DNA from 3 places in the Paenibacillus sp. GQ49 genome. Region 2 is predicted to be linked to each of the others. Evidence: riboswitches for the same ligand, from Rfam matches in the RefSeq annotation. Region 2 holds a riboswitch; each other region holds the start of a gene.
What was found. A riboswitch is a leader RNA that binds a small molecule or an ion and turns the genes downstream of it on or off. The one in region 2 is predicted to bind S-adenosylmethionine.
Positions count from the first base shown of each region.

Region 1 (3,284 bases), on a different contig from region 2:
GTGATGGTTATAGGTAGTCTTTCCCTCGACGGAATCAAAACACGGACTTGGCCAACGTTGGATTTGGTGAGAAGTTTCGAGATTCAAGGTTTGATCTTTGAGCGTTTCGAATCCTTACTATTGGTCATCTGGATTATGCAGATCTTTGCGAGCTTCACGATCACACACTATTGTGCTTCGGTAGGTATTCGGGATTTGTTTCGTACAAAGAAAATCAAAGTCATTATGTATGCTCTTCTGCCGTTGATATATTTGACGGCATTGATGCCGAAAACTGTGGAGGAAACCTTTGCACTGGGTGATATGTTGGGCAACTCATCCGTGCTTTTATTTGCCACTTTACCACTGTTGCTCCTGATAATAAGTCTGATTCGCAAAAAAGGAGGCAAGCATGCATGATTACATTCCGTATGTTGTTACGCTTAGCCGCTGTATTATGCATTCTCTTAACCATATCCGGATGTTGGAGCAGTCGGGAGATAGAGGATCTAAGTGTCTACGTTGGCCTTGGGATCGATATCGGCAAAGAGACGGAATTTGAGAAAAACATTGCTAATCAGGGAGGAGGGTATTCCAAGCAGAACAATGTGACAGCCACGGTACAGATTGCTCCCGGTAAATCCAGCAGTCAGAAGAGCCAACAATCCGGTTCACCTGCTTCTGGTAAAACGTCCTACTCCAATGAACAGCTTACCGGAGATTCCTTGCTGCAAATCTTTCGTCAGTTTGCACTGAGGCGAGATCATCCGCTCATCGGGCATCATCTGAAGGTTATCGTTGTGTCCAAGGATATCGCCAAAAAGTATGGTCTGGACCAGCTGCTGGATTTTGTACTTCGGGATAATGATATTCGTCCTAACTGTCTGGTGCTGATTAGCCATCATCGTGCTATTGATGTACTGACTTCAAATGATCCTTCCCAGATTCCAGCATTTTATCTTACAGGAATTACCGGTAATTCGTACTTGTCCAATAAAATCCTGGACCCCGTTCTACTCTCCAAATTAGATGCACAAATGCAATCCGGTTCCAGCTTTCTGCTCCAAAATGTACTGAACTTCAACGGAGAGGACAAATTCTCCGGTGCCAGTATCTTTGATGGGAAAACGACCAAATTCATCGGTGAACTCAGCCAAACGGATCTAGAAGGGCTATCGTGGATCAGACCTAAAGAAAAAGGAGGCATCTTGAAGACATATAATAAAGCAGGATTCACTGTTGTATATGAAATGAAGAAGAAAAAAACAAAAATAATTCCAAAAGTGGTTGGCGATGATATTTCATTCCATGTAAAGGTCGAATCCGAAGGCTGGTTGATGGAAGATTGGCGTTCGCCCGAAAGAGAGGAAAAAGGGGATTATCTTAAAGAACTAGAAAAAGAATTTGCTGAACTGGCCGAACAACAGATTCGCCAAGTGTTATACAAACTGCAGCATACCTATAAAGTAGATGTTGCGGATTTTCGGGATAGCTTGCGTATCAAGGAACCCAAAACATGGAAAAAGGTCAAAGACGATTGGGATAAAATTTTTAGTACCGTGCCGATCACGTATGAGGTAAAGACCACCATCACCAATCCGGGGTCTTCCACTCAATAGCGAGGTGTGCCATTTATGATTTAAATGTTGACACATTCATGATAGATCGCTATATTAGTAAAAAATCATTTTCTTATCCAGAGAGGTGGAGGGACTGGCCCTTAGAAACCTCAGCAACAGATCTGAAGGATACTGTGCTAATTCCAGCGGGTGAAAGCCTGATAGATAGGAGCGTTTGTTTTTATTTGTCAGTAACGGCGCACTCTTTAGGCAGAGTGGGTCTTTTTTGTTTTTTCTGGATGAAGAAGTAGGGGAGCAGCAGGTATGGAGAACAACAACGACAAAGGGCATTTTCAGCGGAAAATGCAGGCACGGCATGTGGTCATGCTCTCTCTCGGAGGAGTCATTGGAACGGGATTATTCCTCAGCTCAGGTTACACCATTCAGCAGGCGGGACCACTGGGAACCATTCTGTCCTATCTGATTGGAGCCATCGTTGTATATCTGGTGATGCTCTGTCTTGGTGAACTGTCTGTTCATATGCCAGAGACGGGAGCATTTCATAGTTATGCAGCCAAATATATCGGACCGGCAACAGGCTACACGGTGGCTTGGTTATACTGGTTAACCTGGACTGTTGCGCTTGGCTCCGAATTCACAGCCGCCGGATTGCTGATGCAGCGCTGGTTCCCATCGGTGAACGTATGGATATGGAGCGCGCTCTTTGCACTGATGATCTTTCTGTTTAACGCTCTAACGGTGAAATTATTTGCGGAATCCGAGTTCTGGTTCTCATCTGTAAAAGTAGTGACTATCGTAATCTTCATTATTATCGGTGGCGCAGCCATGTTTGGGTTCATTCCCATGGCGGATTCTGAACCGGCTCCATTTCTATCGAATATTACCGCATCCGGGTGGTTCCCTCATGGGGCTACAGCGATATTGATGACCATGCTTGCTGTAAACTTTGCCTTCTCAGGCACCGAGTTAATCGGCATTGCCGCCGGTGAGACGGAGAACCCGGAAAAGACGATACCAAAGGCTATTCATACAACGCTGTGGCGTTTGGTTATTTTCTTCATCGGAACGATTATTATCTTGTCGGCCTTGCTGCCCATGTCGGATGCCAGTGTACTGGAAAGTCCGTTTGTAGCGGTAATGGAGCGGGTGGGTGTACCCTATGCAGCAGACATTATGAACTTTGTTATTCTGACGGCGATTCTCTCTGCTGCCAATTCAGGCCTGTATGCATCTTCACGGATGCTCTGGTCTCTGGCTGACAAAAGAACGATCTCTCCGTGGTTTGCCAAATTGACCAAAAGCGGGGTACCCCTGAATGCACTTCTGATTAGTATGGTGGGTGGTGCGCTGGCATTGCTGTCCAGTATTATTGCGCCAGGTACGGTGTATATTACGCTGGTTTCCATTTCAGGTCTGGCTGTCGTTGCAGTATGGATGAGTATCAGTGCCTCCCAATACATGTTCCGCAGACAATATATCCGGGAAGGACATGCGGTCAAAGATCTGGTCTACCGCACACCACTATATCCGGTGGTACCAATTGTTTCATTTATATTATGCCTGGCTTCATGCATAGGTATTGCCTTTGACCCGACACAGCGAATTGCACTGTATTGTGGGGTTCCGTTTATCGCAGTGTGTTACGCTGCTTATTATCTGACAGAACGTGTGAATAAGAAAAGAGGACAAGTACATGACGCAAGCACAACAGACTAACCCCATAGA
Region 1 is NZ_JCAXEL010000007.1:230,611-233,894, reverse strand. Features, by position in the region: gene AC6CIF_RS15280 (GerAB/ArcD/ProY family transporter) at 1-399, shown strand, start outside; gene AC6CIF_RS15275 (Ger(x)C family spore germination protein) at 396-1,598, shown strand; SAM riboswitch class I at 1,669-1,770, shown strand; gene mmuP (S-methylmethionine permease) at 1,863-3,275, shown strand; gene mmuM (homocysteine S-methyltransferase) at 3,253-3,284, shown strand, end outside.
Region 1: it holds a riboswitch for S-adenosylmethionine, as region 2 does, so the genes downstream of both, mmuP (S-methylmethionine permease) here and AC6CIF_RS26525 (methionine ABC transporter ATP-binding protein) in region 2, are expected to answer to the same signal.

Region 2 (3,284 bases):
AAGACTAAGTAAAGCAAAAGACCATTTTTTCATGTGTAAAACCCCTTCTCTAATCATTTTTGTCATGTGGCGTCCGCATTATTGCATAACCATCATGTTATCTATGTGTTATTTCCTGGTGAAAAATGTAACCAAGCGATCTCCAGCCATCTGGAGAATTTGCACTAGAATGATCATCGACACTACGGATATGATCATGATTTCATTTTGATAACGATAATACCCATAGTTGATTGCCAACGTTCCTAGACCTCCACCACCAACCATACCCGCCATCGCCGTGTAAGAGACAAGCGTAACGATGGTAATGGTTATCCCAGCAACCAAACCAGGTAACGCTTCAGGCAGTAATACCCGTCTTACAATCTGTCCGGTCGATGCACCCATCGACTGTGCCGCTTCAATGACACCCCGATCAACTTCTCGCAATGTCGTCTCCACCAATCGAGCAAAGTAAGGAGCTGCTGAAATAACTAAAGGTGGTATAACACCTAACACTCCTGTAGCTGTACCGACGAGTGAACGAGTGAATGGAATAAGAGCAACAATCAATATGATAAATGGGACTGAGCGCAAAATATTCACAATCAAGGACAATATAATGTACACCGTCCGTGATTTGATCGAAGCAGATCGAGCTGTCATGAACAGCAGTACTCCGAGCGGTAAACCAAAAATTACGGTGAACAAGCCTGATACACCCAAAATTTGCAGTGTCTCTATGGAAGCTTTACCAACCTCTTCCCAACGTACGGTTGAAAAATCCATCTAACGAAGCACCTCCACATCAAGTCCCTCAGCGGTTAGTTCTGATATCGTCCGATCAATCGCATTTGAATCACCCTCGAACCGAACGGTCAGCTGTCCATAAGGAACCTGTTTGATCGTAGAGATTGTACCTTGCAGGATGGCAAAATCCACTCCCGTTTTACGTACCGTTCTGGACAAAATCGCTTCATATGTTTTGTTACCCAGAAAAGATATCTTCACAAGTTTGGAAGCAACACCTGCCTGCAATTCAACGCCTGCATTCGCCAGAGCGGTCTCTTCCAGAGCAAGTCCAGCTTCATGGTCACGCATCATGAAGTCCCGCGTAATCGCATGTTGCGGCTTCAGGAACACGTCTGTTACAGGTCCCTGTTCCACAATGCCACCTTGATGAATGACAGCCACCTTGTCACAGATGTTCTGAATGACATGCATCTCATGTGTAATCAGTACAATCGTGAGGTTGTACTTTTCATTAATGTCGAGTAATAACTTCAGGATTGAATTTGTCGTCTGCGGATCAAGTGCCGAAGTAGCCTCATCACAGAGAAGTACATTCGGATCACTTGCAAGTGCTCTTGCAATCCCTACACGTTGTTTCTGGCCACCTGATAATTGAGCCGGATATTTGCTGCTATGGTGCTCCAGACCAACCAGTGCCAGCATTTCCTTCACTTTGCGATCAATGGCTTCCTTGGGTGTATTCACAAGTTTTAGTGGAAAAGCTACATTGTCATATACCGTTGCCGAGGATAACAGATTAAAGTGTTGAAAAATCATCCCGATTTTGCGTCTCTGTTGCTGCAATTCGGTTTTGCTCAGTTCAGTCAGGTTGATTCCGTCAACCCATACTTCACCCTCCGTAGGCCGTTCCAGCAAATTAATACAGCGAATCAATGTGCTTTTGCCCGCTCCGGAATGGCCAATCACTCCGTAGATTTCGCCCTTTTGGATGCTCAAATTCAGCTCGGACAACGCTGTTGTAGATTTTGCCCCTTTGCCGTACGTTTTCGTTAAACCTTTTAATTCAATCAATCGCACTTGCCCCTTTCCAACCACCTACATGTATCTTTACCCGATCTAAAGGAAAACTCCCCTTAAAGTACAAAAAAAGAGCCCTTTGCAGATACAAAGAGGGCTCTTCACGTGAAAGAATATACCTTCTCATCTGCCAAAATCGTGTCTCGCACCATTTTGTAGGAATTAGCACCTAACATCTATAACGAATGATACATGTATCATGTCGTTACAAATCGGTTGCCGGGCTTCATCGGGCCTGTCCCTCCGCCGCTCTCGATAAGAAATATGTTGTTGTAGGATTTTATAAGTTCATGTAGTTTATGCTTTATAATGTGAACGTAACTTTTGAAATATCAGTTCAATCTTTGTCACTGTAACATTCTGATTGAAACTCAGTATATTCCAAGTATTCCGATTTGTCAAAGGGAATTATTTCTTTTCCATATTTTGTTGATATAACGATAAGAGGCTGTTAACGTTTCACAGACCATATCCACGCCCTGACGCATTTCCTGCACATGCTGATTCAGATCCTCCAATTTCACTTTACCTTGCAAGGTCTGGTGTAACTGCCACAGGTCATCGTGCATTTCTGAGTTCATGTAGTGAATTTCCATATTACGTCGCTTGCGCAGCTTGCTCATCGGTTCACGATAAGAGTCCTTGATCTGTATTAATTGCAACGCAAGATCATGATGCTCCCTCGCATAATCGAACTGCCTTAACACCGTAAAATAAGAAAAATGCGCTTTGGTATTGGAAGTATTCAGCTGGAATATTTCATTTAATACCGTGCCCACTTTATCCAGAATGGCAAAGCAGCGGATAAAACCATCTTTGTAGAAATAAATATATCGGGCATACTCGGCTTTTTCAGTCGGCGTCATATCGTCCGTTGAACCTGCAACGACCTTTTTGCGAAAATGAGCAGCGGCGAAACAGCTTTGCTCCAGTTCATCCAGTGAGGAGATGAGTCCCTGCGTCCACACATACAGCTTCCGATAGTCATGCGTGGGATCATGGTCCACATGCATTTGTCGCTGAAATAGCTCAAGCGTATGCGCCATTGCGTCCATCGCTGCCTTCAATTTACCTTCGTTTATACGTGGCTTTTCCCCCAACAACGTTCGCAGCATATCTAACCTCCTCTTTTCCAAATCAACAAGAATTCTTCACCGTAAACGTAACACATCATTCATTCCGTGTAATTGCTGCTTGCCATAGGTTGCCCTGATCCCCCTGACATCAAACAAAGTCCACCTGTCCAATGATGTACATCACTGGATGGTGGACTTTCATATTTAAAAACGATTAGCCGGGCGATGCAGCTTGTACACCAGGAAACTCATATACGTTAAGACTCCGAACAATATGGCGATATCCAGCATATGAGCAAGAGCTACGAACATGTATACTTCCGGACGGTTCATTGTCACCATCATGAAAATACCAATGACTACTTGCATCAGAATAAGAACAACGGATACCACACCAAT
Region 2 is NZ_JCAXEL010000021.1:89,117-92,400, reverse strand. Features, by position in the region: gene AC6CIF_RS26535 (MetQ/NlpA family ABC transporter substrate-binding protein) at 1-33, opposite strand, end outside; gene AC6CIF_RS26530 (methionine ABC transporter permease) at 109-768, opposite strand; gene AC6CIF_RS26525 (methionine ABC transporter ATP-binding protein) at 769-1,803, opposite strand; SAM riboswitch class I at 1,930-2,071, opposite strand; gene AC6CIF_RS26520 (Cthe_2314 family HEPN domain-containing protein) at 2,208-2,924, opposite strand; gene AC6CIF_RS26515 (COX15/CtaA family protein) at 3,090-3,284, opposite strand, start outside.

Region 3 (3,284 bases), on a different contig from region 2:
GGTGTTAATGACCTCTTTCTGAGGTCCAAGCACTTTTTTCAGCCACAGGATCTCACTGCGCAGCCCGATAATCTCATTCAGATGTGACTTTTTGGTGTGCATCAGAATGTCTTCCTCAAGCTTCTCGATCCGTGCTTCAATTCGGTCACCTACGGTGAAATAATTATCAACAATCAAGTCAACCAGCAAATACAGCAGACGATCCGGTGTACTGATTTCCTGTTCCCACAGGATTGGTTTCAGTGTGCGCAATTCGCTGACCTTTTGCTTGGTAACACTAATAATGAAATGTCTGCCGAGAAACAGGTTGACCGCACGTAGAAATATCTCTTCATCATCGAAACGGATGCTATTAATCACAATAAAATAATGGTTCTCATAAATTTCAATCTTCGGACGTTGTTCTTCGTCACTAAGACAGTCTTCCACAGCCAGATCATGCATTAAGAACAGCGGCTGAAGTACCGCCAAATCGTCTACGTCTGCATCAATCCAGTAAAATCCTTCCGCTGGTGGAGTCAGCGCCTGCTGAATGTCGTCCACCGGAATAAACACACCGTTGTTTACCAACCGGATTTTCATCGTTAATCTACTCCTTCTGCACCCGCCAACTTGGCGGATATTATCATTATGGGCGCAAAAAGAACAAATCAGCCGGTCGGCAGCGGAGCCTGGAGATCAGGGCTGCGTTCACTATATAATCAAACGGAAGTCACGTCCCGCTGCCGGCATGCTGATGTCAATTCTCTATGCAGTTTGTCGGAATTCGGCTGCCAGTCAGGCCTCGGGTCGCCATCCATTTAATATGTCACCTCTCACATAAGGGTTTATAACACCTTGTTTAGTATACCGCTGGTACAAGGTGCTTTCAAGCGCAAAAATGTGTCTATTTCGCGCCCTGAGGCAGTGTATGACAATGGATGATGAACGGTTCCGATCTGGGAAGCAGACATCGAACTGCATCTTGACGTGAGGGCATTAATGTAATAAAGTAGACGGTGAACCATATTTAATTACAATCTAATACAGCGAAATCTTATCAAGAGTAGGTGGAGGGACTGGCCCGATGAAACCCGGCAACCGGCGGTATACCGCACGGTGCTAATTCTTGCAGCGACTAAGTGTCAAGTGGCACTGTTGTAACTGAGAGATGAGAGAGGCGCATATCTTTTTTACATATGACCTTTCTCGAAATCCGAGGAAGGTCTTTGTTATATGCCCCGACTTCTCAGCAGTGATTTTCGCTAAGGAACTTGAGGTTGTTTGTAACGTTGGATGAAAGAGCAATTCAATGTTTTTACAAGCTCAAGGCAGTCTATAACTGTATTGATGTAAAGACATCAAACCAGGGGTGGCTGCATCTATCTATGCACAAGGAGGAGTTAGATTTATTATGCCAATCAAAATACCCGATACTCTGCCAGCAAAAGAAGTACTTGAAGGAGAGAATATCTTCGTCATGGATGAAACTTCTGCATATCAGCAGGATATTCGACCACTCCGTATCGCTATATTAAACCTGATGCCCACAAAGGAAACGACAGAAACACAATTGCTTCGCCTGGTGGGAAACACGCCTATTCAGGTGGATGTCGTTCTCGTACATCCCAAATCCCATACGTCGAAGAATACGTCTCAGGAGTATTTGGATCTGTTCTATAAAACCTTCGATGAGATTGAGCACCGCCGTTTCGATGGAATGATCATTACGGGTGCACCGGTGGAACAGATGGATTTCGAAGACGTGAACTATTGGAATGAAATCCAGGAGATCTTCGAATGGACCAAAACCAATGTGACTTCAACCCTCCACATATGTTGGGCTTCCCAGGCAGGTTTATACCATCATTTTGACGTACCCAAGGTTGCACTAGAAGAAAAGTGTTTTGGGGTTTTCCCACATACCATCAATAAACCACATGTTCCGTTGTTGCGTGGGTTCGATGAAGTATTCAACGTTCCACATTCTCGTCATACGGAAGTGAGACGCGAAGATATTGAAAAGAATGAGAATTTAGAGATTTTGGCTGAATCCGAGGAAGCGGGGATCTTCCTGGTTGCTACCAAAGACGGCAAACAGATTTTTGCCACAGGACATGCCGAGTATGACCCGTTCTCATTAAAGTGGGAGTATGACCGGGATACAGCCAAAGGGTTGGATATCGCATTGCCTAGACATTATTATCCGAATGACGACCCTTCCCGTGTGCCACCGGCTACTTGGCGCGCTCATGCCAACTTATTATTCTCTAACTGGCTCAATTACTATGTGTATCAAGAAACACCTTACGATATTGGCCCGCAAATCTAATCGAGATTATAGGAGGATGCAGCAATGGAAGACAACAACAAGTTGAAAATCGAAAGCCGCTTAGCACAAATTGGGTCCATCAATGAACCGGTAACAGGCGCCATTAACTTTCCGATCTATCAATCCACTGCGTTTCGCCACCCGAAGCTTGGACAAAGCACGGGATTTGATTATATTCGTACGACTAATCCAACCCGTAAAGTGTTGGAAGAAGCCGCCGCAGCACTGGAGTCCGGTGATGCAGGGTTTGCCTGTAGCTCGGGAATGGCCGCACTGCAAACGATCTTTGCCATGTTTGGTCAAGGGGATCATCTGATTGTATCGCTGGATCTGTATGGTGGAACCTATCGTCTGCTGGAACGTATTCTGTCCCGTTTCGGCGTAACTGCTAGTTATGTGGACACGAATGACCTTGCAGCACTGGAGAAGGTTCGTCAGCCGAATACAAAAGCTGTATTTATTGAGACACCAACTAATCCACTGATGATGATCACCGATGTGCAAGCCGTGGCTTCCTGGGCGAAAAGTTACAACCTGTTGACCATTGTTGACAACACGTTGCTGACTCCATTTTTCCAACGTCCGATTGAACTGGGTGCCGATATCATCATTCATAGCGCTACCAAATATCTGGGTGGACACAATGATGTGCTCGCTGGACTAATTATTACCAAAGGTGAGGCGTTATCTGCAGAGATGGCGTTCCTGCATAATTCCATTGGAGCGGTATTATCTCCAAGTGACTCCTACCAGTTGATGAAAGGTATGAAAACCCTGGCTCTTCGCATGGAGCGCCATGAGCACAATGCACTTACTATTGCCAAATACTTGCTTGAGCACCCAGCGGTGGTTGAAGTGTATCATCCAGGCCTCTCCGATCATCCGGGGTATGAGATACAGAATAAACAATCCACGGGTAACACAGGTATCTTCTCTTTCAAAGTGAAGGATGCACGTTGTGTTGAACCGTTGT
Region 3 is NZ_JCAXEL010000001.1:779,199-782,482, reverse strand. Features, by position in the region: gene corA (magnesium/cobalt transporter CorA) at 1-582, opposite strand, end outside; SAM riboswitch class I at 1,034-1,157, shown strand; gene metA (homoserine O-acetyltransferase MetA) at 1,394-2,311, shown strand; gene AC6CIF_RS03565 (PLP-dependent transferase) at 2,336-3,284, shown strand, end outside.
Region 3: it holds a riboswitch for S-adenosylmethionine, as region 2 does, so the genes downstream of both, metA (homoserine O-acetyltransferase MetA) here and AC6CIF_RS26525 (methionine ABC transporter ATP-binding protein) in region 2, are expected to answer to the same signal.